Regions from separate parts of the Rhizobium sp. 01L410 genome, predicted to be linked through region 3. Evidence: riboswitches for the same ligand, from Rfam matches in the RefSeq annotation. Region 3 holds a riboswitch; each other region holds the start of a gene.

Region 1 (7,147 bases), on a different contig from region 3:
CTGGAGCCGACCTTTGGCGGCATCAACCTCGAAGACATCAAGGCGCCTGAATGCTTCGAGATCGAACAGCAGCTGCGCGCAAAGATGCGAATCCCCGTCTTCCATGACGACCAGCACGGCACCGCCATCATCGTCGCCGCCGCCATCCTCAACGGCCTGGAACTGGCCGGCAAGTCGATCAGCAACGTCAAGATCGTCACGTCTGGCGCCGGCGCTGCGGCGCTCGCCTGTCTCAATCTGCTCGTCGAACTCGGCGCCAAGCGCGAAAACATCTGGGTCCACGACATCGAAGGCCTCGTCTACGAGGACCGCAACGTGCTCATGGACGAGTGGAAAGCCGTCTACGCGCAGAAGAGCGATACCCGCACACTCGCCGAAAACATCGGCGGCGCCGATGTCTTTCTCGGCCTCTCTGCTGCCGGCGTCCTGAAGCCGGAACTGCTCGAGCAGATGGCCGAAAAGCCGCTGATCATGGCGCTCGCCAACCCGACGCCGGAGATCATGCCAGAACTCGCCCGCGCCGCCCGCCCGGACGCGATGATCTGCACCGGGCGCTCGGACTTCCCGAACCAGGTCAACAACGTTCTCTGCTTCCCCTTCATCTTCCGCGGCGCGCTGGATTGCGGCGCCGAGGAGATCAACGAAGCGATGAAGATGGCAGCCGTCCGCGCCATCGCCGGCCTCGCCCGCGAAGAGCCGTCCGATGTCGCCGCCCGCGCCTATTCTGGTGAAACGCCGATCTTCGGACCGAACTACCTGATCCCCTCGCCGTTCGATCCGCGCCTGATCCTGCGCATCGCGCCTGCCGTCGCCAAGGCAGCGGCCGAGAGCGGCGTCGCACGCCGTCCGATCACCGATTTCGACGCCTATCTCGACCAGCTGAACCGCTTCGTCTTCCGCTCCGGCTTCATCATGAAGCCGATCTTTACGGCCGCTAAGGCTGCCGAAAAGAAGCGAGTGATCTTCTCCGAAGGTGAAGACGAACGCGTGCTCCGCGCCGCTCAGGTTCTCATCGAAGAAGGCATTGCCGAACCGATCCTGATCGGCCGTCCGCAGGTCATCGAAACCCGCCTGCAACGCTACGGCCTGCGCATCCGCCCGCTTTCCGACTTCGCCGTCATCAATCCGGAAGACGATCCGCGCTTCCGCGAATATGTCGATCTCTATCTGTCCCTCGTCGGCCGCCGGGGTGTCATCCCGGAAGCGGCCCGCACGATCGTGCGTACCAACACCACCGTCATAGGTGCGCTGGCGCTGCGCCGCGGCGAAGCAGACGCGCTGATCTGCGGCCTCGAAGGCCGTTACGAGAAGCACCTGCGCGACGTTCGCCAGATCATCGGCAAGCGCAAGGATGTCCGCGATTTCTCGGCACTCAGCCTGCTGATCTCGCAGCGCGGCGCCACCTTCTTCACCGACACCTACGTGACGTTCAATCCGAGCGCCGAGGAAGTGGCTGAATCCGCCGTTCTGGCTGCCGAGGAAATCAAGCGCTTCGGCATCACGCCGCGCGCCGCCCTCGTCTCGCATTCCAATTTCGGCTCGCGCGAAAGCGAAAGCGCCACCAAGATGCGCAGTGCCCTGCAGCTGATCCGTGACGCCGCGCCCGATCTCGAAGTCGATGGCGAAATGCATGGTGAGAGCGCAATCGCCGACGAAATCCGCAAGCGCGTCATGCCCTCCACCACGCTGCACGGCGAAGCCAACCTGCTGGTCTTCCCGAACCTCGATGCCGCCAACATCACGCTCGGTGTCGTCAAGTCGATGACCGACGGCCTGCATGTCGGCCCGATCCTGCTCGGCACGGCGCTCCCGGCCCACATCCTGGCTCCGTCGGTGACGTCGCGCGGTGTGGTCAATATGGCGGCGCTCGCCGTCGTCGAGGCCCAGCAGCCGGCGTGATTTGCCGTAGATCGGAAAAATGCGTTAGAATTCCGTCGTTAGCTTGTTAACGGAAGGCAGCTAGACAGAACGGATGCGGCAAATGCTCTGCCGCTTCCGGTTTACTATGCTGCGGGATGATACCGTGAAACGCCGAAGCCTGACCCTTGCTCTCTTTCTCGCTACTGCCGCGCCCGCGGCGGCGCAGACCAGCGCGATCTGCGAAGATCTGCGCGGACGCCTTGCCGACCTGCCGCAGGTGATCGGCAACGGCCCGGAGATCCGTCAATATGCAAGCGCCATAGCCGAACAGAACCTCGAGCTACGCAAGCTGCGCAACGACCTGCGCAGCAACGGCTGCAGTGTCGACAGCATGGTCGTCATCGGCGGCGAGAATGACCGCTACTGCAGCGATCTGCAGGAATCGGAATCGCGGATGATCGACAACATCCACTACCTCCAGGACCGCCGCAACCAACTGCGGGAGGCCGGCGGCAGCGATGTCAACGAACGCCGCGAACTGATGGCCGCCCTCGACGATAACGGCTGCAACGACGATCCGGGCTATCAGCCGGACGAGCGCGCCTATGTCCCTGCGCCAAGTACCGAAGAACAGGCGATGCGCGGCGACACCTTCATTCCGCTCGGCAACGGCGAAGAAGGCAACACGCAATATGGTGTGCCGCGCGGCGAGATGATGTCGCATGTCAGCACCATGTGCGTGCGCAGCTGCGACGGCGGCTTCTTCCCGATCAGCACCAATGCGACCTCGATCGATTTCAGCCGCGACGCCTCGACCTGCTCGAAAATGTGTCCCGGCATCGAGACCGAACTTTTCTATCAGGACGTTTCGAATACCGACGCCGCCAACATGATCTCGGCCGCGACCGGCGCGCGCTACAGCGCCATGCCAAACGCCTTCGCCTACAAGAACCGGGCACCCGGCGAGAAATCCTCCTGCACCTGCAATCTGACCGCCTATTACGAGCAGATGCGCAAGAACCAGACCGTCAGCGCGCCGCCGCCAAAGGGCTCGATCACGACAATCACCACCAAGCCGCCGGCAACGGCCGCCCCCACACCGGCTGCGCCGCAGGCACAGGTACCGGACCGCCCCTACGACCCCGGAAACAGCAAGGTACGCCAGATCGGCCCGCAATTTCTCGCGGGCGACCAGGGCAGTATCGACCTGAAGAACCCGGCAACATCGGGCCCGCAGCCGCAGCAGCAACAGCGGAATTAGCGGCGGCCCCAGCCATCGCGGAAGATCAGCTCGTCGAGCGGCAGCCGCTGCCGCCAGCCTTTGACGGCCAGCTCGGGCTCGCTATAGAGCGTATCGACATAGCCGACGCAGAGCCAGGCGACGATCTCGATATGCACGGGCACGCCGAGAATGTCCTTGAGCTCGCTCTCGTGGAAAATGCTGACCCAGCCGACGCCGATGCCTTCAGCCCGTGCCGCGAGCCAGAGGTTCTGCACGGCACAGACGGTCGAATAGCTATCCATCCGCGGGTTATGCGTGCGCCCCAGCACGACGTCACCGCTGCGCGACGGATTGCAGGTGATGCAGATGCCGAGCGGCGCCTTGAGGATGCCCTCGAGCTTCAGCGATCGGTATGTCGCCTGCCGCTCACCATCGAACATCCCGGCCGCCTCGCGGTTCGCCCGGTCGAAGGCGTTCCAGACGCGCTGGCGGACAGCGACATCTTCGACGACGATAAAATTCCAGGGCTGCATGAAGCCGACCGAGGGCGCGTGGTGTGCGGCCTCAAGCAGCCGCATCAGCACATCGGATGGGATGGGATCAGGCAGAAACTGGTCGCGCACATCGCGCCGGGTCATGATCGCCCGGTAGACGGCGTCGCGCTCGTCAGCGGAAAAGGCAGACGCGCCTTCAAGCGCATCCTTGTTCATGGGCCGCATCGTCAAATCCCCAACAACGCAACCGCCCCGCCGTCCGCACGGGATCAGTCTATGATGCCAGGCCGGTCTTCTGACTTGGCGTCATCCGCCCGCCGCAGCCTTCCCGGTGTCAACCAGTGGCATGATGCGGCAGGCGTCGGCCTTACAGCGTTGGGCACGTTCCGGGCTTGCACCGGATTCCCGATTCTCCCGCGACAAGCGGGCACCTGACCGAAGCGTCTTGCCCGCTTTTACGAGACGCTTCAAGTAGCCGGGAAATACCGGACATAGGCAAACTCGTCACCATCAGGTGACCAGCAGGGAACATTGATCGTGCCCTGCCCGCCGAACAGCTCGAAAAGCGTCGTCAGATTGCCGCCGTCCATATCCATCAACCGCAGCCGCACATGCAGGTCGCGCGGATGATCGAAGACGTCAGGGTCGTAGGAAAGCAGCAGCACCTTGTCGTTGGTAGGCGCCGGATGGGCAAACCAGTTGCCGTAATTGTCGTGCGTGACCTGCTCGAGGCCGGTCCCATCGGGATGAATCCGCCAAATCTGCATCAGCCCGGTGCGGCTGGAATTGAAATAGATCCACTGGCCGTCGAAGGAATAGTCAGGCCCATCATTGCGCCCCTCGCCATGCGTCAGCCGCCGCTCGGCCCCGCCATCGACGGAAATCGTATAGATGTCGAAGAGATCGCCGCGGATGCCGCAATAGGCGAGTTCCTTTCCGTCAGGCGACCAGCCATGCCAATAGGATGGCAGGTTTTCGGTGATCTGCTTTGGCGCGCCGCCTTCCGACGGCAGCGTATAGATGCAGGATTTGCCGTGCTCGGTCTTGTCGGAAATCACATAGCGGCGGCCATCGGGCGAAATGCCGTGATCGTTGTTGCAGGCCGTGGCAAAGCCGGTATCGACCTGCTGCAGACCGCCCTCACCATCCGGTGACAAACGATAGAGAAGGCCATCACCGTTCAGCAGTAGGTAGCGGCCATCGGGCGAAAAATTCGGCGCCTCGATCAGCTGCTCCGTCTGGAACACGACCCGGCTCTGACCGGTGAGGATGTTGTAGATCTCGACCGAACTGCGCATGCATGCCTCCCGCATTTGCTGCGGCCCGGCGCTTAGCCGTTCCGCTTCATTCTGATTTGCATGCGGTTTGTGCCATGCATCTGCGTTTCGATAAAGGCGCAGCGCTTCAAAAGCGAACTGAGGTTCAAGGACACGAAATCCTCAGTTCAGAAGATGCCAACTCACCAGGAAAGGATGAATTCCAGATGCGACGGCGCCGACCGTAGCCAATGTAGCGAGAACAATCTGATATGTTTCGAGCTTCAACCGGCGCTCAAGAACAACCGTCTCGCCCCGCCAATAAAGCCGGTTTGCTTCGTCCAATTGAAAACCATCGAGCTCATCCAAGGCAATTGTGCGCAATGCCATGCTCGTCACCTCTCAATCTAGACAAACAGCAATTGATGATACCCCTACCGATCCCTAAAACGGTTGGTGATTGGATAGCGGCGGTCGCGGCCGAAATTCTTCTTGGTGATCTTCACGCCGGGCGCCGATTGGCGGCGCTTGTACTCGGCGAGATAGAGCAGATGCTCGATCCGGTGCACGGTCGCGACATCGTGGCCGCGCGCGACAATCTCGTCGACACCCATTTCCTTTTCGACGAGGCATTCGAGAATGTCGTCGAGAACCGGATAAGGTGGCAGCGAATCCTGGTCGGTCTGATCAGGCCGCAGTTCGGCAGAGGGCGCCTTGTCGATGATGTTTTGCGGGATCACCACGCCTGACGGTCCGAGCGCATCCGGCGGCACATGCGCATTGCGCCAGCGCGAGATCGCATAGACCTGCATCTTGTAGAGGTCCTTGATCGGATTGAAGCCGCCGTTCATGTCGCCGTAAAGCGTCGCATAGCCGACCGACATTTCCGACTTGTTGCCCGTCGTGACGACCATCGAGCCGAACTTGTTGGAGATCGCCATCAGGATCGTGCCGCGGGCGCGGCTCTGCAGGTTTTCTTCGGTGATGCCGCTATCGGTGCCTTCGAAGAGGTCCGAGAGCGCCGAGGTAAAGCCGGTCACCGGCGCCTCGATCGGCACGATATCATAGCGGCAGCCGAGCGCCTTGGCGCATTCGGCGGCATCCTTCAGCGAATCCTCGGACGTGTAGCGATAGGGCAGCATGACGGTGCGCACCCGCTCCTCGCCCAGCGCATCGACGGCAATCGCCGCGCAGATCGCCGAGTCGATGCCGCCGGAGAGGCCAAGCACGACATTCTTGAAGCCGTTCTTGTTGACGTAGTCGCGGAAGCCGAGCAGGCAGGCGCGGTAATCCGCCTCCTCTTTCTCCGGAATATGCGACATCGGCCCTTCGCTGCAACGCCAGCCGTTGTCGCCGCGCTTCCAGGTGGTCACGGCAAGCGCCGGTTCGAACTGGCTCATCTGGAAGGCAAGCGACTTGTCGCCGTTGAAGGCAAAGCTCGCGCCGTCGAAGACCAGTTCGTCCTGGCCGCCAAGCTGGTTGGCGAAGATCAGCGGCAGGCCTGTTTCAATCACCTGTCGCAGCGCCACCTGATGGCGCACATCCACCTTGCCGCGATAATAGGGCGAGCCGTTCGGCACCAGCAGGATTTCGGCGCCGCTTTCGGCCAGCGTCTCGCAGACGCCGAGATCGTTCCAGATCTCCTCGCAAATAGGCACGCCGATCCTGACGCCACGGAAATTCACCGGCCCCGGCATCGAGCCTTCGGCAAAGACGCGCTTCTCATCGAACTCGCCGTAATTCGGCAGATCGATCTTGTCCCGGAACACCAGGATCTTGCCGCCATCGAGCACCGCGACGGAATTGTGCCGCCCTGTCTCGCCCTGCCGCGGGAAGCCGACGATCAGCCCCGGTCCGCCATCCGCGGTATCGGCAGCGAGATCCTCGATGGCCTTGAGGCAAGCCTTCAGGAATGCCGGTTTCAGCACCAGATCCTCGGGCGGATAGCCGGAAATGAAAAGCTCGGTCAAAAGCAGCAGATCCGCGCCCTGACGGGCCGCATCGGCGCGTGCCTCGCGGGCTTTGGCAAGATTTCCAGCAACATCGCCGACCGTTGGGTTGAGCTGGCCGACGGCAATCCGGAGCGTGTTCAAGGGAGCGTTTTCCTGTGTCATGTCATCTATTTAGCGCGCGCGCGTTCGCCCCGCAACGTGTCCTGCCATGAAAAGCCGCCGGGTCTGCTCAGACGAAAATTCAAATCTTCGGGAAAAGCAAGGAAACATTAATGGTTCATCTAGCGTTCATGGCGGGCATGTGACAGTTCGGTGAAGGTTTTATGACGCCGGGATGACGGCGGGAATGACATTGGAGTCCGC
Region 2 (7,147 bases), on a different contig from region 3:
ATGTCGTTGAGACCCGTCTCGGTGTTCGCCCAGGCGCCGGTCGAGTTCAGGAATTCCAGACGGTCGGCAGGTGCACCGGCAGTGCCGAGCACGATCGACGCGGCGGCGGCACGCTTGGCGTCGAGCGTCGTTGCGCTGGTGATCGACGAATGCGTGCCGTAGGCGGCGATGAAGTTGACGATCGAGGCGGTGTTCTGCAGGTTCAGCGCGAAATCGGTCCAGCTGACATAGGGCTTCAGCTGCGTGTCCTGACCGGCGGCCTGGTAAAATTGGGCGCGTGCCTCGTTCAGCGTCGGCAGGCCGACGTCGCGGCCACGGGCGATATTGAGCGCTGCAAGATCGAGCGGGATGCCGACAAGCTGGTTGCGCAAAACGTCGGTGACGAATTCGTCGATTTCGTTGCCGCCCTGTCGGGACATGCCGCGGATGATGGCGCCGGCTGCCTGATCGTGATTGACGAGCACATTACCGTTGGCATCGACCGTGCCGAGTTCCAGCGGGTTCAGGAAGCCGTCGAACAGCGTGATGTTATCGAAGCTGAAAGTACCATCCGCATTTTCGACGAGGCGGTCGATATCCTGGTTCAGCATCGAGTGGCCGAAGCGGTAAACCGCGTGGGCGAACTCGGCGAAGATCGCCGGATTGATGTCGGTCGACGGCTCGAAGACGAAGGCATCGATATCCGGCTGCATCTTGCGGCCGAATTCCTCGAAGACGAGGTGCTGATACTGCATTTCGGTGGTGAAGCGGCCTGCCTGGAACAGACGCTCGCCGTTCCAGACGAGTCCCTCAAGTTCTGCCTCGGTTGTCGGCAGCGTGGTAATCGGCTCAAGCAGCCACTGGTTGATGAAGACCAGGTCGGCGCTGTCGAGGACGACCTGCTTGGTCTGCTCCACGACGCTGTTGTGCTCCGAGTGGAAGATGTGGTGGATCGACGTCAGGCCGATATTCTCGTTACCGCGGCCGTCGCCGGTGATGTAGTGCGCGTCGAGCAACTCATCATCGTAGGCAGTCTGCTGACCGCGGGTGTTGAAGCCGCCGGAATAGCCTACGGCGTCGTCACCGTCGGCCTGCAGGACGCCACCGGCGATGACCGGTACTGCGGCATGGGCGATATCATCGAGGAAGGCGTGGCCGATGCGGACGGCGCCAGCGGTGCTGACAGGAGCGCCCGGCGTCCCCGAGACAACGATGTCGTCGGCGGTGTTCGGAATGCCGTCTGCGCCGATGCCGATGATCACCTGGGCGAAGCCGTTGGCATCGGGGATGAAGCGGCCATAGGGATCGGTGCGCAGCAGTGGAATGTTGGTGACATCGGCATCGGTCAGGTCGATGCCGAGCATGTCGCGGGCCTGCGCCTTGATGTCTGCCCAGGTGGGCAGACCACGGTCGCCGTCAAGCAGATGGCCGGTCGCGACAGGCTTGCCCTCATGCATGACATATTCGCGCAAGAACACCTGATGCGATGCATGCGAGGTATAGGTCTGGTTCTGGTCGACCCAGGGAGTCGTGGTGTTGGCAGCCACTTCGCCGTCGGCGTCGCGGCTGGCGCGGGTCAGGACCATGAAATTGGTGTGCGGCGTTGCCGGATTGTAGAGCGGATCATCCGGTGACAGCGGAATGTACACGGTACCGGCGCCGCCCTTGGCCACGAGGTCAAGACCATGGTCGAAGAACTGGCCGAACAGCGTGAACATCGAGTTGTAAGGCGCGGAGTCGCCAATATCGGGCGAGACGTTCTCGAACGTGTAGACATAGACGGGACTGCCCGCGGCGGCGAGAACGGTGCCATCGGGGCCGACGACATTGGCTGCATGGACGACGGGCGCGCCATTGGCGTCCTGCATCGGTACGCGCGTTGCCGTCTTGCCCTCGGCGAGCATGGCATCATAGACCATGATCGCCGCCGGGTTGTTGCTGGTCTGATCGACGATCAGGTTGGAGATGATGCGCGGATCGGCGTCGACGACGGTGCCGGGTGCAAGCATCGGGCTGCCGCTCGATGTGCCCGGCGTATAGTTTCCGTTGGTCAGGTAAACCGGATTGGCCGGTGTCCCGAACATCTGTGTGTCGTCATTTTCGTTGAGGTAGTTCGGCTGCACCAGCGGCGTGAACGGCTGGTCGGCGGCGCCCCACGTTTCCTTGCCATCGAGCAGGTTGTTGTAGCTGCCGTCGACGGTTCGGAGGCCGTAGGGCAGGAGATGCGCCTGCGGCGCACCGGTGCCGGTCGCGCCGGCTGCTTCGCCGGCTTCGGCGACGAGCGCGGCAAGGTCACCACCGGCCGCATGCTGTTCGGCGATGGCGATCTGCTTCAGGATGAACTCGAGATCGTGTCTTACAAGCGTAACCATTTTCCCCTCCGTCGGCGCGCTGTCCTGGCGCCTGGTTTTTCGCAAACTTGTCCTGTCCGCCGGATCGCGCTGCGAGCCCGGCGGTTTGAATTGCCCCTGATGTCTTCAAAGCCCGCCTTGCAGGGCTGGCTTGGGATGATGCGATCTTGCGGAAAGTTACCGGGGTTTTGAACGGCGCATGGTCGGACGATGTTTTCGATGTTCGTCCACGGCAAAAGCAGGTCTTCGGTCCTTATCCTTCCGGGAGTAAGGTCCTATGATGAATTGGCCTTTGGTCTGATAGAATTCATACGGGCCTATAGTACAAAAATGGTGCTTTATTTCCTTGGGTAATATTGCAAGGATGATAGCGCTATCGGCCTTGGGGGGACGTTTTGCCGGACGAATACTTAGGCGCCAGAAATGCTGGCGTAGATGAAAGCGCGGAAGCGCCGCGACTGTTTAAGCGTATCCTTCGATGGGGCGCCGAGCGGACCCTTTCCACGCAGTTCCTGATCGCCAGCAGCTTGGTTATTCTGATCGCCACGGTTTCTGCGGGCTATCTGACGACGCGGCTGGTTGCCGACAAGGCGCTCAGCGGAAAGGCCGGCACGACGGCCTTGCTGGTTCAGAGCCTGACTGAGGCTGAGGTGCAGGAACTGGGCGCCTCGACGCGCCTTAAGGCCGCCAGCATCGCTCATCTCGACGCGCTGTTCGGCGATGCGGATCTCCAGGCGCGCTTCCCGCATATCGAGATATGGGCGCCCGACGGAACTGTTGCCTATTCCCGGACCAAGCAGATGATCGGCCACCGCTTCAGTTTCCCCGAGGGCCTGCAGCGCGCCTTGAAAGGCGAAATTGTCGCCGTCTATGCGGATCTTCATGCCGACGAGCACACGTTCCGCAACATCAATACCGAATATCTCGAAATCTACAGCCCGCTGCATGACCAGGCTTCGGGGCGGATCATCGGCGTGGCCGAGATCCATGAGGATCCGAGCGGTTTTGTCGATGAGCTCGCGCGGCTGCGGGTGGTCACCTGGACGACGGTGGCGTTGTTCTCCTTCGTCGTCATGCTCGGCCTGTTCCTGATCGTCAGGCGCGGCAGCCGGACAATCGAGCATCAGCGGCAGGTGCTGAGCCACCGCGCCGAGGAGGCAGAGTCCGCCTCGAAGGAATTGATGGAGCTGAGGGACACGGCGCGCCGGGCCTCCATGGAATTCGCCAACCTCAACGAGACCTTCATCCGCCGCATCGGCGCCGACCTGCATGACGGCCCGGTACAGCTGATGACACTGGCCATCCTACAGCTCGACGAGCTGCGCGACCTGACCAAGAAAGATGAGCGCGCAAGGCTCCTCGACGAGACCAGCAAGACGCTGGGTGAAGCACTGATCGAGGCCCGGACGGTCACCAAGTCGCTGCTCTTGCCGGAGATCCTGCATCTCTGGGCTAAGGACGTGGTGGCCGAGGCGATCAGGCAGCATGAGGCGCGGACCAAGACCAAGGTCGCCTTTGTGTCCAGCGGCACCAATGCCGACCTGCCGCCGGCGCTGAAGACCTGCATCTACCGCTTCGTTCAGGAAGGGCTTAACAACGCCTACCGCCACGCTGGTGGCAACGGCCAGCGTGTCCGATGTCGGATCGACATGCCGGTCATCGCGATTTCGGTCGAGGATGACGGTTTGCCCTCCGGGACGGTGCCGTTTGCGGCGCGCGAGGGCGGAATGGGGCTCTATGGCCTCCGGCAGAGGATCGAGAGCTTCGGCGGTAAGCTTGCTGTCACCAAGCGGCCCGGGGGTGGCATGATCCTGGAGATGGTGCTGGAGCTGCAGCAGGCCGACGCAGCTGGCCTATAAGGCGACGGACTATCCGAATTGATAACTGGCTGAAAGCATAGAGATCGAATAGACAGAAATCCGATGAAGTTAACCAAGCATTAAAATCCGTCTTTATGTTTGGCTCTGTTTACTTTAGAGCTATCGGAAAGAAGACGAGGGGGTTTATTCGTCATCATGTCTATCTCGGTCGCATTCGTTGATGATCATCCAATATTGTTGGATGGACTCGTTAATCTTTACTCGGCGAAGGAAGATCTTCGGGTGACTGCCCGCGGGCAGAACGCCATCGACGCGCTGAAGATCGTCGAGGAGCACCGGCCCGACGTTCTTGTCACCGATCTCAGCATGCCGGGCGATACACTGGCGGCACTCGAGCTGATCCAGAAGAACTACGAAGGCACCAAAGTCGTGGTCTTCACCGCCACCGCCAATATCGACACGGCGATCCAGGTGCTCAATCTCGGCGTCTGTGGCTATGTGCTGAAGGGTAGCACGGCGCGCGATCTGTATGAGGCGATCAAGACCGTGCATGACGGCAGCACCTTCATCACGCCGGGTTTCGCCACCAAGGTGATCCTGTCGATGAAGACGGCCGAGGTGCGCCGCAAGGCGCAGATGCAGAAGCGCCTGAGCGCCCGCGAGGAGCAGATCGTCAACTACCTGCTGCAGGGCAAGACCAACCGCGAAATCGCCAGCATGCTCGATATCAGCGAGAAGACCGTCAAGCACTACATGACGATCCTGATGCAGAAGCTCGATGCCCGCAATCGCGTCGAAGTGGTGCTTGCTGCCCAGAAGTTGCAGGCTCCCGTGGAGACCGGCGCGCCGTCCTCGATGCTGTTGTCGTAATCGGCGAGCACAGCCAACCGAAGAAACAAAGACATAAACATATCTTTATGTCTATTGACGTGCGATCCGTGATGCGACATGCTCGTGTCATCGTGGTTCTGCGGACCTTTGGTCCGGAGCTAAGAGGGAATCCGGTGAAAATGCCGGAGCTGCCCCCGCAACTGTAAGCGGCGAGCGGCCGTCCATTCATGTCACTGGGGAAGACGCCCCGGGAAGACGGACGGCAGCGTTGACCCGCAAGCCAGGAGACCTGCCGCGATCGATAACGTCCACGGGCGGGGTTGTCCGGTGTGCCGCTTTTGCGACCGGCACGCCTGTGTCCGCGCGCCGATGCGTCATCCCAAGCCTTGCCCATAACCCTCGGGGTAAGGAAACATGAGCATCAAGACTGCAAATCTCGGATTCCCGCGTATCGGAAAGCACCGCGAACTGAAGTTCGCGCTGGAAAGCTATTGGGCCGGAAAGGCCGATAGGACAGCACTTCTCGACGTCGCCAAGACATTGCGGGCCGAACATTGGACCCTGCAGAAGGCCAAGGGAATCGATATCATCCCGTCCAACGACTTTTCCCTCTACGACCATGTGCTCGACACGGCGGTGATGGTCGGCGCCGTACCGGCCGAATATGGCTGGAAGGGCGGCCCCGTCGATCTCGACATCTATTTCGCCATGGCGCGCGGTTCTGCGGGCGTTGAGCACAGCGATTGCGGCCATGTGCATCATCACGAGGGCGTTCCGGCACTCGAAATGACCAAGTGGTTCGATACCAACTACCACTACATGGTGCCGGAATTCACCCGCGACCAGCGCTTCGCGCTGACCGAAAACAAGCCGCTGCAGATGTTCCGCGAGGCGAAGGCGCTCGGCATCCACACGCGCCCGGTCATTCTCGGCCCGGTGACCTTCCTGAAGCTCGGCAAGGCGACGCAAGCAGGCTTTCATCCGATAGAACTGCTCGACCGGCTGCTGCCTGTCTATGCGGCCATCCTCGCGGAGCTCAGCACTGCGGGCGCCGATTGGGTGCAGATCGACGAGCCAGCCCTCGTGCTCGATCTCACAGACGCTGAGCGGAACGCGCTGACCACGGCGTACAGCGCGCTTCACCAGCTGGTGCCGAACCTGAAGATCATGATCGCCAGCTACTTCGGAGCATTGGACGACAATCTCAAGACGGCAGCGGCGCTGCCGGTCGCAGGTCTGCACGTCGATCTGGTGCGCGCGCCCGAGCAGCTCGATGCGGTCGCATCAGCGGTGCCGGGTGGCCGGGTATTGTCTCTCGGCGTCATCGACGGCCGCAACATCTGGCGCGCCGATCTCGAGAAACTGCTCGATCGGGTCGAGGCGCTTTCCAAGACGCGTCCGATCGAAATCGCGCCGTCTTGCTCGCTTCTGCATGTGCCGATCGATCTTGCGCTCGAAACGGCTGTCGATGCCGAGGTCAGGGGATGGCTGGCTTTTGCCACGCAGAAGCTGGATGAACTCTCGGTCCTCGGCCAGGCGCTTGCGCAGGGGCGTGATTGCGTGGCCGATGCGATCGGCAAATCTTCGAGGGCCGCGGCCGCCCGCGCGGCTTCGCCGAAGGTCAATGATCCCGCGGTCAGGCAGCGCATTGCGGCGATCGACGAGACCATGAAGCGCCGCAAGGCCGGTTTCGCCGAGCGCAAGGCGATCCAGCAGACGGATATCCGCTTGCCGCTGTTCCCGACGACGACGATCGGGTCCTTTCCGCAGACGCCTGAAGTCCGCAAGGCCCGTTCGGCACACACGAAGGGGACGCTCAGCAATGCAGACTATGAGGCTTTCCTGCGCAAGGAAACCGAAGCAGCCATCCGCTGGCAGGAGGAAATCGGCCTCGATGTGCTCGTCCATGGCGAGTTCGAGCGCAATGACATGGTGCAGTATTTTGGCGAGCAGCTGTCAGGCTTTGCCTTCACGCAGCATGCCTGGGTACAGAGCTATGGGTCGCGCTATGTCCGCCCGCCTATTATCTTCGGCGATATCGCGCGGCCGAAGCCGACGACGACAAGCTGGTGGCAATATGCCCAGTCTCTGACAGACCGGCCGGTGAAGGGCATGCTGACTGGACCGGTGACGATCCTCAACTGGTCCTTCGTGCGTGATGATATC
Region 3 (7,147 bases):
CCGCCGTAATAGAAGAAGGCGAAAACGACGAAAGGCACTGAAAACAGCGCAAATGTAAGCCTATGCCTCTGAGACAGCGGCGGCTCCTCCCATTTTGCCTCCCTCCCCAGGAAGGCAACCCCGACCGCCCGATTGTACTGACCGGCGCCGCGAATTCCAAGAGGCCAGCGGCATGGCCAAGGCGATCACCCTGCCCTTGACACTCCGGGCCCGGAATTGTCCTATCGGCCGACTGTGATGGGAGACCGCGATGACCGACGAACAGGCGCCTGTTGACAGCAAGCTCACCACGTCCAAGCGCCGTTGGGCGGCGGAAGGCAAGTTCCTGACAGGGCGAATTGCCCGCCCGGAGACCGAGCGCTTGCCGCCCGGGCAGCATCTGGTGAAGAACTGGCCGGTGCTCGATCTCGGCGAGCAGCCGGCGATATCGCTGGATGATTGGAAGCTCGAGGTGCGCGGTCTCGTAGAGACACCGCTTGCGCTGACATGGCCTGATTTCCAGTCGATGCAGCAGAGCACCCGTGTCAGCGACATCCATTGCGTGACGACATGGTCGCGCTACGACAACCGCTGGGAAGGTGTTTCGACCCGCGATCTGCTGGATGCCGCCATGCCGAAGGCCGAAGCCGGCTACGTCATGCTGACGAGCTATGACGGCTACACGACCAATCTGCCGCTGGCGGATTTTGCCGCCGAAGACGCGATCCTGGCGACCGCCTGGGAGGGGCAGCCGCTGACGGTTGATCACGGCGGCCCGATGCGGCTGGTCGTGCCGCATCTCTATTTCTGGAAGAGCGCCAAATGGCTGCGCCGCATCGACCTGATGCCGTCGGACAGGGCGGGCTTCTGGGAAATGAACGGCTATCACATGCTCGGCGACCCCTGGCGCGAGCAGCGCTACTCCGAGGACTGAACCTTCAGCAGCCTGCGGCCGGCGAAGAAGACGCCAAAGATCATCGCGAAGAAACCGGTCAGCGACGCCATGCTAGCCGTATGCAGCGGAATTTCGCTCCAGCGCGGCTTGATGACATCGGCAGTGTTGAAAGCCTCGCCGCTGAAACGGCAGGTGATCAGCGACAGGCCGCGGCGCACCATGTCGGCATCGGCATCCGAGATAATCGCGTCAGCCTCTCCAGCCTCGCGCGGCATATCCCGCAGCGACAGCAGAACCGCCTTGGTGGCGGCCAGATAGGCGTGAGCGCATTCGTTGAACGGACTCTCTTCGTCGGTCACGCTGCCGGGCATACGGCCCCAGAGACAGTAGGAATACTGGATCTGCGCATAGTTCAGCACACGGCGGAACGGCTCGTTGGTATCGGTGGCGGTGGACGCCAGCGCGATGATCCGGTCGCGATAATCAGCCATGACGGCCATTTCGCCATGCGAAATTTCAGGGACAGGAATGCCGCTGTGGTTTTCCGACGCGGTGCGGCTATGGGCCATGGCTCCGCCGGTCAGCAGCGCGAGCGCAGCTACAGAGATCGCCGAACGAAGAAGCAGCCGTTTCATCGCAGACCTTACCAATCCCTCATTCCTGTGCTTGTCACAGGAATCCAGTGCGTCCATGTCCATGGACGCGGGAAACTAGAGTCATTCACCGCGCCGACGCGCAGTGGCTGGATTCCTGTGACGAGCACAGGAATGAGGGAGAGTGCGGAACACCTCCCTCACCAAGCTCTCACCGAAACGCCGGACGGCCAACCGGGGACCGCGTTTCCAGCCGCTTCTCGGCCAGGAAGCCGAAGACCACCGCAAGCACCGACCACAGGATCACGTGCATGCCGAGCGACGTCGTGCGGAAGCTCCAGAGCACCGCTGCCGAATATTTTTCCGGCACCTCGTTGATCGGCGGCAGCAGGTACTGCACGAGGCCGATGAAGACGATGTAGGCGATACCGGCGATGATCGAGCCGTTCCAGATGCCGAAGCGGACAGCCAGATTGCGGGCCAAGGCCACGGCGGCGACGAGCGCCCCAACCGAGACGACGATCATCAGGAAGAACAGCTCGGTGCGAACGCCGATCGTGTCCGGATTACCGACAGCCGGCGGATTGGCCGGGTACTTGATGCCGGGAACGAGGATGATGGCGACGAAGGCTGCCAGCGCGATGACGGCAGCGGTGCCGCGGGCGCTGAGCTTGCTGAAGCGGCCATGCACGAAGGCGAAGGCGAGAGCAAAGAGGCCGCCGACGGCGATGCCGTAAGCCATCACGCCGGTGAAGAGGCCGATGCCGGCCTGAGTGGCGCGGCTGACGATTTCGGGTTCGGCGGCTTCGCCGGCAGCCGTGGCAGCGGCTTCCTCGAAGGCAATCGCCTTGTCGACCAGCGGCTCACCGAATGTATGGGCGAAGGCAAACACCAGGATGCCAGCAATCGCCCCCGCGATCATCCCACGGAGTAGAAGATTTCCAACCATGTCTGTCGTCCTTTAGTGGCAGGGGAAGCCGAGAAGGTGGCGGCCGTCATGCACGAATTCGTGGACGTAGCCGCCCGAGAATAGCGCCATGGCGCCCTCTTCCGTGCCGACAAAATAGATGGCGATGATCATCAGCAGGCCGCCGAAGATCGCCCATGGCAGGATTTCGCCTACCGGGATTGGCGCTGGTGCTGCAACAGGCGCAAAAGTGGTGTCAGACATATATTCCTCCTGGAATGACGCGTTTCAGTCGAAAGAGTGTTGGCGGCAAGGTCTGACTTCCAGCCTGCTTTCGCATCCTGGTCACAGTGGCGCGACCGCGCCGGATTTCCACCGGCTTCCAAACCCGCAACATGCCCGTTATATCTCTAGGCTGAGAACTGTCAACGAAACTTCATTTGCCATCCACGGCAAGCCGGAGGCTCACCTGTGCATACCCGGCTGACCTGGATCTGCCACGGCCCGACCAGCGCAAACCGCGAAGGCCGCTTCCCTCTGAACGAGCCACTGGAACAGAGCGCCGTTGTGGAAACCGCAGCGTTGACGGAGAGGCTTCGGCACGCCGATCGGAGCGCAAACAGCCCTGCCCTGGCAGGATTGCAGACGGCCGAAATCTTGAGCCTTGCCGCCACCGGCGATCCCAGGCTCGCCGATCCTGACTACGGTCGCTGGAAAGGACGCTCACTCGCCGATCTGCAGGCAAAGGAGCCGGACGCTCTGGTTCAATGGATGACGGATCCGCAATCGGCGCCGCATGGCGGCGAAAGTCTCGCGAAAGTTCAATCTCGCGTCACCGGCTGGATGGAGGAACAGCAGAACCTCGACGGGCACATGATCGCAATCGCCAATGCCGCGGTGATCCGGGCCGCCGTTCTCCATGTACTGAACGCGCCGCTCGCCTCGTTCTGGCTGACGGATATCGAACCGCTTGCCATCCTGCGCATGAGCCATGACGGCCGCCGCTGGGCGCTGCGCTTCGGCCGCTAAAGCTACCATTCCCAACGCGAAATTTAGATAAGCCTTACGCAAGCAAGTTGCGCGATACCTATTGAACCCGGCTTGCCGGGCGCTAAGTCCTTGCCCCGGGGAGACCAGCCATGACGTATGATTGGAGTGGGGAGCGTACACGGCGCATGCGTCTTCTGAAGATCGCGACCGCCGTTGTTCTCATAGGCTTTGTCATCAGCATCCCGATGCTGGTGAGCTGAAAGAAGGGCGAGCAGCCAAACTGCTCGCCTTTTCGCATTATTGCTGCGGAATCTGGATGACCGCAAAGAACAGGCCGAGCTGGCGGATCGCGTGCGCGAAGCCTTCATAATCCACAGGCTTGGTGATGTAGACATTGGCGCCGAGATCGTAGCAGCGCTGGATTTCACGCTCGTCATCGGTCGTCGTCAGGATCACCACCGGCATGCGCTTGGTGTGCTCGTTGCCCTTGATCTGCTCGAGAATGTCGATGCCCGAGGTGTCAGGCAGATTGAGATCGAGCAGCACCAGCAGATAGCGGTCCCTGCTGACCTCACCGCTGCGATCGGCACCAAGGATGAAATCGAGAGCGCTCTTGCCATTGGTGAAGGGAACGATCTCGTTGTTCACGCCGGCCCGGCGCACGTTCTTCTCGATAAGGCGGGCATGCCCCTCATCGTCTTCGATCATCACGATCGTGACTTCCTGGCCCGTGGCTTTCATGACTCTGTACCCTTTACGATGGTGGTGAGATCCGAAGGCAGGAGCAGCGTGAACGTGCTGCCGGTACCCTCAATCGACTCGACAGTAATGTCGCCGCCCAAATTTCGTATTAACGAACGCACATATGCGAGGCCGATCCCCTCGCCCGGCTGGTCTTGCTCGCCGGCGCGGCGGAACAGCTCAAAAACGCGCTCGCGGTCGTTCTTTGCAATACCGCGGCCATTATCCTCGACATCGATCTTGATACGGCCCTTGCCGGCAGGCATTGCCCGGACCGCAATCTTCACCGGGCGGCCAGGATAGCGGTATTTGACCGCATTGTCGAAAAGGTTGCCGACGATCTGGTCCAGCGAGAAGCGGTCCGTGATGAGCGCCGGAACGCGAATGTCCATCTCCATCGTCCCGTCGGCAGCGACCACCTGGTGGTGAACGCTCGCAGCCGCAGTCTCCATCGCGGCCTTGAGGTCGACCCTCTCCGGAACCAGTTTGCGGCGCCCGTCGCGGGAAATCTTCAGGATGGCGTTGATCAGCGAATCCATCTTCCGCGTCGACGAGCGGATGAAGCTCATCGCCTCCGGAAGGTCTTCCTCCACCGCCAGCCGCGCTTCCTTGATCTCGCTTTCGCTCGGCTTCTTCTCGTCGGCCATCACATAGGCCGTCACTGCAATGAGGCTCGCCTCCAGCTCGCTGAGGAAGCCCATGATATTGACCAGCGGCGCGCGCAGGTCGTGGGTGACGATATAGGCGAAGCGCTGGATCTCCTGGTTCGCCTGCATCAGATCCTCCGTGCGCTCGTTGACGCGCTCCTCAAGGCCGCTGTTCAGCGCTTCCAGTTCCTCACGCGCCCGCGACAGATCGCGCACATGTTGGAAGATAATGAGGATGGCGCCGCCAAGCACAATCACGATCGCCAACGCACCGCCGACGGTGACCCATTGCAGATCGCTGGCGGCCTCGAGCTGCTCGGCAACGATCACCCGCAAATGCTCGTCGGTCAGCCCAATGAAGCCGATCATAAGGCGCCGGGCATCGTCCATGTAGACGCGCCCGCTGTCGTTGCTGACGATGGCAAGCGCTTCCTGCTGCCTTCCGCTCTGGGCGAGCGCTACGGTGTTCTCGACCTCTGCCAGCTTGCCGTCGATCGCCTTGTCGAGGTCAGGCAGTTTCCCGGCATATTCCGGGTAGTTGGCAACGGCATCGGCAAGGCGCTTTCGCCGCTCCGGCAGATTTTTCAAGGCCAGATTGAAAGGATCGAGATAGCTCTGCTCGCCGGTCAGCAGAAAGCCGCGCTGGCCGGTTTCGGCATCCTGAAGCGCCGACAGCAGATCGGCCGAGCCGCTGCGGATCCGGCGCATCTCGGCAACGGTATCGGAATAGACCCGGTTTTCTCTCGTCAACCACAGCGAGGTCCCGACGATGCCCACCAGAAGCAGAACGCCGAGCCCGAGCATGATCAGCGTCGAGCGAACGAAGGAGGTGTTGGATGACATCAGGGATTTCTCTGAAAAGGATTTTCTGAAATACAAGTGACGGAAAAACGCCCTGCGATCAACCCGATGACCGCAAGGCAATGATACCCAGCGTGACTATAAATGGGATTTGCGTCAGTGTTTGACGCCGTCGCCCGCTATCGACGGACTGGTCACCGAAACCGGATCGCTTGCCGGAAACGTATCCTCAAGGCCGCGATCAAGCTGCGCTTCCAGCTCCTGCTCTGCCTTGGAAACGCGCGCACTCTCGCGAACGCGCATATCGCCGCCTTCCTGCGCCTCGGCCGAAGCAAATTCGCCCATCAGCGCCTTCGCCTTGTCGATTGCGTTTTGCCGGTTGAGATATCGGCTCCCTTCATCTGAACGGAGACGACCTCGCCGCCATCACTGACGAATTCGACGGTGAATCCCGATTTTCCGCCATGGCTGGGAATGACCTGAGTGCCGACGACCTGCATGGACCTATCCTCCTGAGCGTTTCAACTTCAATGTCCAAACGGCAGAGGCGATCGCTTGGTTCCGCGGGACGGCTATCAGGATTGGCGCAGGTAGCTGATGGTCAGCTCGAGTTCAAGATTGACGATCGGCATGCGCTGACCGTTCTGCACCTCGATGCTGAGCCGCTCGCCCGGCGCCGACGGCAACCCATCCAGCGCCATTTCCGCCAGCACGCGCTTGGCCTGTTCAACGGCCGAGATCAGATCCGGAAACTCGAAAGCCCGGTCGGCTGGCACAGTGCCGTCATTGTCATGCGTCTTGAAATAGAATGCGGACATTGCTTCCCACTCTGGTTTTGCTCTTTAAAGCGGGAAACAGGCTAAAGGTTTCAATTCGCGTCTAAAAACTTGGGCGGAGCCGGCCAGGCCCGTCGTTTCCGTGCGACCACCGATCCCTTGCGTCGTTCTGCAGCCCAGTGATTGCAGCAAACAATCACTACCCGTTTTCAACGAACATTTCAGACTTCGATGATATTGCTATGTCTTATATGGGGTGAGGAATGACGATGCCGGGGTTCTTTCGTAGCCGTGCCGGAAGGCAATGTTTATCGGTCATGATGCTGGGAACGGTCCTTTGGCTGCTCGGCGCCTGGCTGCAATTCGGCGACGGGCTGTCGGCTTTTGTGCAGATGTTCGATGATTACGGCGCCGAGAAGCTGGTGCTCGCCTTCGTCATCGCCGGTGCGATGAGCTTCATCTATTCGATCCTGCGCATTGCCGATCTCCGCCAGGAAATGGAGCTTCGTGCCGCGGCCCAGTTCAAGGCCGATTGGACGGCCACCCACGATCACCTGACCAAGCTTCCGAACCGCTACGCCTTCGAGCGCAAGAAACTCACCCGCTCCACGCCGAAGAACCACGAGCATGCAGAGGCGGAAGCGCTGAATGTCACCGTGTTTTCCGTCGATCTCGACGGCTTCAAGAAGGTCAACGATCTCGTCGGCCACAAGGGCGGAGACATCCTGTTGATCGAGGTTGCCCGGCGCATCTGTTCGCTCGGCAATGCCGATTGCGTCTACCGCTTCGGCGGCGACGAATTCGTCATCATCGGCGCC
Region 4 (7,147 bases), on a different contig from region 3:
AGCAGGCCGCGATGCGGCGTGCGCCCGAGCTGGACGACGTCACGCACGGTCAGCGGCGTATCGGTTGCCGATTGCTGCTCGACGAGAGCAACGCGCCGGGCGAGACTGGCTCTAGAGAGGATGGCGACGTCGTCCTCGCCGAGACGGATAACGCCGCTATCGACGCGGCGCAGGCGGCAGATTAGCCGCAGCAGGCTGGACTTTCCCGAGCCGTTCGGGCCCAGCAGACCAAGCACCTTACCTGGGGTCACCGATAGCGTGATGCCATCGATGATTAAGGTGTCGCCGGCCGAATAGGACACGGTATCGATGGAGATGCTCATGCACTTCTCCCGACGCGATAGAGGATGATCGCGAAAGCTGGGGCGCCGAAAAGCGCGGTGACCACACCGATCGGCAAGATCTGTTGCGTGATGATGATCCGGGAAACGATATCGGCCCCGACCATGAAGATCGCACCGCCGAGCGCCGTGGCCGGTAGGAGACGGCTGTGGGACGGGCCAACGATGAAGCGGGCGGCATGCGGGATGACGAGGCCGACAAACCCGATAGAACCGACCATGCTGACGACGGCCGCAGTCATGATCGCGGTGATGCCGAAAAGAACGATCTGCACCCGCCGCACGGCAACGCCGAGCGATGCGGCGGCATCCGAACCGAAGGCAAATGCATCGAGCGCGCGGGCGTGGAACTGGCAGGCGGCGAAGCCGGCGATCGCGATCGGCACCGACAGATAGACATCGGGCCAGCGGACGCCGCTCATCGACCCCAGGAGCCAGAACAGCACGCCGCGCGCCTGTTCCGCATTTGCGGATGTCGTGACGATATAGGAGGTGAGCGCATTGAAGAGCTGCGAGCCGGCAACCCCGCAGAGAATGATCCGTTCGCTGGAGCCCCCGGTGCCTGTCGCAAGAATGCCGACAAGCAGGAAGGCCACCACCGCACCGATAAAGGCACCACCCGACAACGAAAGAACGCCATAGCCGAGTCCGAGGATCATGACACAGACGGCCCCGGTCGAGGCGCCGGCGGAAATGCCGAGCACGTAAGGTTCGGCGAGCGGGTTGCGAAGAAGCGCCTGGAGGATGGCACCGCAGAGGGCGAGAGAAGCGCCCGCACTGGCCGCCGCCAAAGCGCGGCTGAGCCGGTAGTCCCAGATGACGCCTTCGTGGATGCGGCTGAGTTCGAACGCCGTTCCAAACAGCCGGTTCGAAACCGCCTTGGCGGTTGTCGCAACTGGGATCGCAATCTCGCCGATCGAGACGGCAAGGCTGATCATGACGCCAAGGAGGAGAACGGCGGCGGCGGTGAGCGCAACGAGCGCCCACCACCGGCGTTGCCAGGAAGCGGCAACTTTCACTGCGTAAGGCCGAAGGTCTTGATGCCGTTTGCCAGCGTTTCGATGCCGTCGATCGTGCGGATCGTCGGGTTCATCGACTGGGCGTCCATCATCACGAAATGCTTGTTCTTGACGGCCTCGAGTTCCTTGGTAACCGGATCACTCTCCAGGAAATCGATCTTTACCTTCGGATCATCGGCGGCATAGCGGCGGCGGTCCATGGTCGCGAGGACGATGACGGCAGGATTTGCCTGGGCAATCGTTTCCCAGCCGACCAACGGCCATTCCTCTTCGGTCGTGACGACATTCTTCGCGCCGACCGTCTTGAGAATATAGGCCGGAGCGCTGTTCTTGCCGGCGATGAAGGCGTCGCCCTTGACCTCTTTGCTGGAGAACCAGAAGACAACGGGCAGGTTCTTGCCCGAGGCACCCGAGATCGAGGCAACGGCTGCAGCCTCACGCTTCTTCAGATCGGCGATCAGGGCATCGCCGCGATCCTTGACGTCGAAAATTTCGGAGAGCTCCGCGATCTCCTGATAGATCAGGTCCATCGTGAACAGCTCCTTGCGAACGCCATCACCGCCATCGGCATTGATCTTGGCGACGCAGTCGGCAGGCGCGATGTAGGTATTGATGCCGAGATCGGCGAATTGCTCGCGCTTGCCGACAGAGCCTTGCGCACCGACATGCCATTCGAATTCGGCGGCGACCAGATCGGGTTCCTGACCGACGACGGCCTCGAAGCTTGGATCGTTGTCGGCGAGCCTTTTGATCTTGCTATTTGCATCGGCATATTGCGGCAGGACCGGCCCGACCCAGACGGCGGTACCGGCGACCTTGCCGGCAAGACCAAGCGAGAACAGGACTTCGGTCATCCCCTGGCCGATCGAGACGATCTTCTCAGGCGCCTTCTTGAACGTGACCTGCTGCCCGCAGTTGTTGAGGGTCAGAGGATACTGCGTGGCGGCAAGGCTTGTACCGGCGAAGCCGGTCAGGCCGAGGGCAAATGTGAGCGTGGCGATAATCTGGCGCATGGGACCTCGATTTAGGAGAAGCGGGCAGCACGACGCCGCGGAACACGGCGTGACTGCTCACGCAGCGCGGACGCGGAAAGCCCAATCGAGGCGGATGGAGGCCATGTATCGGCGAAGGGTCAGGTCAAACATGTCTGTTCCTTTCCAGGCATCCCCGCCCGGCTGATTGGATCGTGTTTGACGGCAGGTCTCCTGGCTCGCGAATATTCGCCTCTCATCTGCCTTCCCGCGATAACATCGCAGTGGCATGGCCTTGCGGCCCAAGGGAGACATCCAGCAGGCTGGTCTCCCGTGATGATCGGCAATCCGCTTACAGTTGCGGGGGCAGCCACGGTCTTGGTCCCTTTTGGGTCGTCCGCACCGTGTTCCCTATTAATCCCGTCGGAGACTTCCTCCGGGAACCGTCGGATGCAGTTACGACGCTAATATCCCGGCCGTCAAGACGCGCAGCGCGCCACCCTGGTTCGGCAATCAGGGTTCAGTACCCGCAGAACGGCCGCCAATCGCGTTTTCGCTTGTTGAATACGGCATACTTATTCCGTTATATATGAAGAAAATGGGAATATCAGAGGTAATGGCCGTTGAACGAAATCTCAAACGAGACCGTCGCAGAGAGCGGCTATCGGCAAATAAGGGCGGATATCATTTTCGGGCGGCTTTCTCCGGGGCAGAAGCTCAAGCTTGAAAATCTGAGAATCGCCTACCAAACCAGCGTCAGCACACTGAGAGAGATTCTCAACCGCCTGACATCGGAAGGCCTCGTCGTTGCCGAGGGGCAGCGCGGCTTCGAAGTCGCGCGTGTTTCGGTCGCCGACCTGAGAGAGACCGCAGCGCTGCGTCTGCTTCTCGAGGAGCACGCGCTGGAGCAGGCCTTCGAACAGGGCGATGTCGAATGGGAAGCGCGGCTGGTCTCGGCCCATTACAAGCTGGCGCGCATGGAAGAGGTGATGGCCTCGGGCGATACCAGTAGGGCGGAAGACTGGAAGCGCTACGACTGGGAGTTTCACCAGGCTCTGATCTCGGCCTGCGGATCGCGCCTGCTGATGGAAACACATTCGGCGGTGTTCGACAAATATCTGCGATATCAGATGGTGGCATTGTCCTATCGCGGCGGCGTTGCGGAAGAAGAGCACAAGCAACTGCTGGAGGCCGCTCTTCAGCGCGACATCACGACGGCGAAGAGAATATTGCAGCGGCATATTCAGCAGGGCGTCGAGCATGCGCTGAGCAAGGGTTCACTGGCGACCATTCGCCTATCGGCAGGATAATGTATTCCACGCACGATGGTGCGGGACGTAGAGGAATCAATGCTCAAAGTGACCGGTGAACATTCCGAGACTGTCAGCGACGTCGTCTCCCGGCAAATTCGTCAGGATATCATCTCCGGGACATTGGCGCCGGGTGCGAAGATCAAGCTGGAGCAGGCCAAGGAGCACTATTCGATCAGTGTGTCGTCGCTGCGCGAGATCCTGAGCCGCCTGACCACCGAAAACCTGGTGCTCGCCGAAGGCCAGCGCGGCTTCGAAGTCAGCCCCGCTTCGCTCAAGGAGTTGGAGGAACTCGCCGATCTTCGCACTGTGCTGGAGACCCATGCCATCGGCCTGTCATTTGCCGCGGGGAATCTCGAATGGGAAGGGCGCATCGTCGCCGCGCACCACAAGCTTGCGGCCGCCGAAAAGAGGCTGCTTGCCGGCGACGCCTCGCGCACGATCGACTGGGTCCGCTACGATTGGGAGTTTCATCAGGCGATCGTCTCCGCCTGTAATTCGGCGACGCTGATGGAGACGCTGTCCTCCGTCTTCGACCGTTTCCTGCGCTATCATATGCTGGCTCAGAGTTTTCGCGGCAAAGCGGTTGTCGACGATCACAGGCTCCTCTTCGAACTCGCGCTGAAGCGGGACGTCGAGGGCGCCCGCGCCGTTATCCGCCGCCACATATTGAGCGGCGTTGAACATGTGGTGAAAAGCGGCCGCATCGCCTAGCGATGGCAGTCAGAAGGCGTCCTTCGGGATGCCGTCCGGCCGCATCTGCTTCTTCAGCGCCGCAATCCGGAAGATCGCGTTCGGCGCGCCGTAGCCGCGATAGCCACGGCGCTCGACGATCTCGAAGAAGAACCCCTCCCCGTAGGTCCCGCTGTAGAGCTGGAAATACTCACCCTCGTCGTCGCGATCATAAAGGATGTTTTCTGCCTTCAGCCGTTCGCTGAGATCGGGATCGAGCCCGAAGCGGGCCTCGACGTCATCGTAGTAGTTGGGCGAGATGTGCAAGGCTTTGAAGCCCTTTTCACGCAGGGCTTTGGCGGTGGCGAAGATATCGGCTGTCGAGAAGGCCAGATGCTGGATGCCTGAGCCGAATTTCTCCGCGATGAAGTGACCGGCAAGCGTTCTGCGATTTTCAGCGCCGTTCATAGTGATGCGAAGCGATCCGCTGGCATTTTCGATGACCTGGCTGCGCACCACGCCGCCGGGATCGATGATATCGACCATCGGCGTTTTCCGGGTCTCGAAGATCGAGGTGTAGAACAGCATCCAGGTCAGCATCTCGTCGTAGGAAACGGTCTGCGCAATGTGATCGACATCGAGAAGCCCTGCATCCGCATTGCAATCGTCCTCCACCGGTTCGAAATCGATTTCGGAAAAATGGCCGAGCGGACTCTTGCCGTCGATCAGATAGATCAGCCCCCCACCGACACCGCGAATGGCTGGGATTTCCAGCTCGCCTTCGGCAACGGTCTGGCGGAAAGGCTCGGCATCCAGCGCCAGCGCCCGCCTGTAGGCCGCGTCGGCATCATCGACAACCAGTGCCATTGCGTAAGCAAAAGTGCCATGCACAGCATAGGCGGCGTTGGCGAAACCGGCCGGATCGACATTCACGAGAATGCGGATCGCGCCCTGCTGGTAAAGGCTTACCCTCTTGGAGCGATGCACGCCCGCCTTGCGGAAACCAAGCGCCTTGAGCAGGTCCTCGAGTTCGCCGGCCTCGTCCTCGTCGGTCGCGAACTCGATGAAACCGATCCCTTCGGCGGGGGCACGCGGCGGCATGGAGGCCCCGATTGCTGTCTTGGTGCTCCGGCTGACCTGGTCACCGAGATAGATCAGCGAGCGGTGGCCATCGGCCGCGATTTCGCGCGTCGAACCGCCACGGAACTGGTCGTTGAAGATCTCCAGCGAAAAATAGCCATCATAGCCGGTTGCGGCGACCGCCTCGGCAAAGGCCGAGACCGGCAGATCGCCCTCTCCCGGCATGTTGCGGAAATGACGGCTCCAATAGAGCAGATCCATGTCGATCAGCGGTGCATCGGCGAGCTGGACGATGAATATCTTTTCCGGCGGGATGGAACGGATCGAATTGACATCGATCTTGCGCGACAGCGAGTGGAAGCTGTCCAGGATCAACCCGATATTGGGATGATTGGCGCGGCGCACGATTTCCCAGGCGTCGCGATGGTCGTTGATGAAGCGGCCCCAGGCAAGTGCTTCGTAGCCGACCTTCAGCCCTCTTCGCGCCGCGCGCTCTCCGAGCTCATGGAAATCGGCGGCGGCACGGTCGATGCCGCCAAGGGCTACGGACGACACATTGGAGCAGACGAGCACGAGGTCTGTTCCGAGTTCCTGCATCACATCGAACTTGCGCTCGGCGCGATCGAATGTCCGGCCGCGCAGTGGCTCCGGCATGCCCTCGAAGTCGCGGAAAGGCTGAAACAGCGTGATCTCCAGACCGAGGTCTCTCGCCATGCGGCCGACCTCGGCAGGGCTGCTGTCATAGGCCAGAAAGTCGTTCTCAAAAATCTCCACGCCGTCGAAACCAGCCTTGGCGATGGCCTCGAGCTTTTCGGGCAACTCGCCGCTGATGCTCACGGTGGCAATCGAGGTCTTCATATCTGGAATCCTTTCATGCTGTGCCGCCGGATGGGCGGCTACGCAGGTATCCGCGGAAATCGGCTATAGGCATTATGCAGAATGTCGTGAGGATTTCAATTCAGTTGGTGAATTATGAATCATCATAGGTTTTATGAAAAATAGGTTGATTTGAAATCGCGCCTCTGGCAATTATGGCGGCATACGGTCGGGGAGAGGATGACTGCTGCAGTCGGACGGCCGGCTAACGGAGGAGGAAACACATGTTCAAATCGATGCTGACACGCCGTAATGCGATGCTGGGAGCAGCGGCTCTCGTGACCGCGATCGGGCTCGCGAACCCGGCAGCCGCCATCACACCGGACGAAATCAAGGCGCGCGGAAAGCTGATCGTCGGCATTCAGGGCGACAATCCGCCCTGGGGCTTCGTCACCAGCGCCGGCAAGCAGGATGGTCTCGACGCCGACATCGCCGCGCTCTATGCCAAGGAACTCGGCGTCGAGGTCGAATTCGTGCCGCTCGAGGTCAATAACCGCATTCCGGCCCTGACGACCGGCCGCGTGGACGTGCTGTTCGCCACCATGGCAATGCTGCCGGACCGCGCCAAGGCCGTCCAGTTCTCCAAGCCCTATGTCGCCAATGCCATCGTTCTGATCGCGCCGAAAACGATGTCGATCAAAACCAACGACGACATGGCAAACCTGACGATCGGCGTAGCCAAAGGCGCTGCACAGGACACGCAGGTGACCAAGAACGCCCCGACGACGGCAACCATCCGCCGCTTCGATGGCGATGCACCGAGCGTCCAGGCGCTGGTCTCCGGCCAGGTGCAGGCCCTCGGCGGCAACATCTTCTACATGGATCGCGTCGAGAAGGCCCGCCCGGGCGAATTCGAGAACAAGCTTGAATTCCAGAAG

Evidence for each region. Region 3 has a riboswitch for cobalamin ahead of AC1DV9_RS21920 (CbtB domain-containing protein). Riboswitches for the same ligand answer to the same signal wherever they lie in the genome.
Region 1: it holds a riboswitch for cobalamin, as region 3 does, so the genes downstream of both, bluB (5,6-dimethylbenzimidazole synthase) here and AC1DV9_RS21920 (CbtB domain-containing protein) in region 3, are expected to answer to the same signal.
Region 2: it holds a riboswitch for cobalamin, as region 3 does, so the genes downstream of both, metE (5-methyltetrahydropteroyltriglutamate--homocysteine S-methyltransferase) here and AC1DV9_RS21920 (CbtB domain-containing protein) in region 3, are expected to answer to the same signal.
Region 4: it holds a riboswitch for cobalamin, as region 3 does, so the genes downstream of both, AC1DV9_RS24990 (ABC transporter substrate-binding protein) here and AC1DV9_RS21920 (CbtB domain-containing protein) in region 3, are expected to answer to the same signal.

What each region holds. Positions count from the first base shown of each region.
Region 1 is NZ_JBFTST010000002.1:331,475-338,621, reverse strand. Features, by position in the region: gene AC1DV9_RS06185 (NADP-dependent malic enzyme) at 1-1,899, shown strand, start outside; gene AC1DV9_RS06180 (DUF2865 domain-containing protein) at 2,024-3,121, shown strand; gene bluB (5,6-dimethylbenzimidazole synthase) at 3,118-3,801, opposite strand; cobalamin riboswitch at 3,845-4,026, opposite strand; gene AC1DV9_RS06170 (TolB family protein) at 4,044-4,874, opposite strand; gene AC1DV9_RS06165 (hypothetical protein) at 5,016-5,222, opposite strand; gene AC1DV9_RS06160 (NAD+ synthase) at 5,267-6,946, opposite strand.
Region 2 is NZ_JBFTST010000001.1:430,519-437,665, reverse strand. Features, by position in the region: gene AC1DV9_RS01955 (peroxidase family protein) at 1-2,351, opposite strand, end outside; gene AC1DV9_RS01950 (sensor histidine kinase) at 2,858-4,189, shown strand; gene AC1DV9_RS01945 (response regulator transcription factor) at 4,346-5,020, shown strand; cobalamin riboswitch at 5,097-5,292, shown strand; gene metE (5-methyltetrahydropteroyltriglutamate--homocysteine S-methyltransferase) at 5,396-7,147, shown strand, end outside.
Region 3 is NZ_JBFTST010000010.1:206,932-214,078, reverse strand. Features, by position in the region: gene AC1DV9_RS21935 (sulfite oxidase-like oxidoreductase) at 251-913, shown strand; gene AC1DV9_RS21930 (hypothetical protein) at 898-1,509, opposite strand; gene AC1DV9_RS21925 (CbtA family protein) at 1,679-2,416, opposite strand; gene AC1DV9_RS21920 (CbtB domain-containing protein) at 2,429-2,638, opposite strand; adenosylcobalamin (AdoCbl) riboswitch at 2,638-2,788, opposite strand; gene AC1DV9_RS21915 (histidine phosphatase family protein) at 2,846-3,403, shown strand; gene AC1DV9_RS21910 (response regulator) at 3,662-4,105, opposite strand; gene AC1DV9_RS21905 (sensor histidine kinase) at 4,102-5,595, opposite strand; partial or broken gene AC1DV9_RS21900 (hypothetical protein) at 5,710-6,053, opposite strand; gene AC1DV9_RS21895 (DUF6894 family protein) at 6,129-6,371, opposite strand; gene AC1DV9_RS21890 (putative bifunctional diguanylate cyclase/phosphodiesterase) at 6,599-7,147, shown strand, end outside.
Region 4 is NZ_JBFTST010000014.1:60,107-67,253, reverse strand. Features, by position in the region: gene AC1DV9_RS25000 (ABC transporter ATP-binding protein) at 1-323, opposite strand, end outside; gene AC1DV9_RS24995 (FecCD family ABC transporter permease) at 320-1,360, opposite strand; gene AC1DV9_RS24990 (ABC transporter substrate-binding protein) at 1,357-2,373, opposite strand; cobalamin riboswitch at 2,539-2,794, opposite strand; gene AC1DV9_RS24985 (GntR family transcriptional regulator) at 2,955-3,641, shown strand; gene AC1DV9_RS24980 (GntR family transcriptional regulator) at 3,681-4,355, shown strand; gene AC1DV9_RS24975 (bifunctional sugar phosphate isomerase/epimerase/4-hydroxyphenylpyruvate dioxygenase family protein) at 4,365-6,251, opposite strand; gene AC1DV9_RS24970 (transporter substrate-binding domain-containing protein) at 6,494-7,147, shown strand, end outside.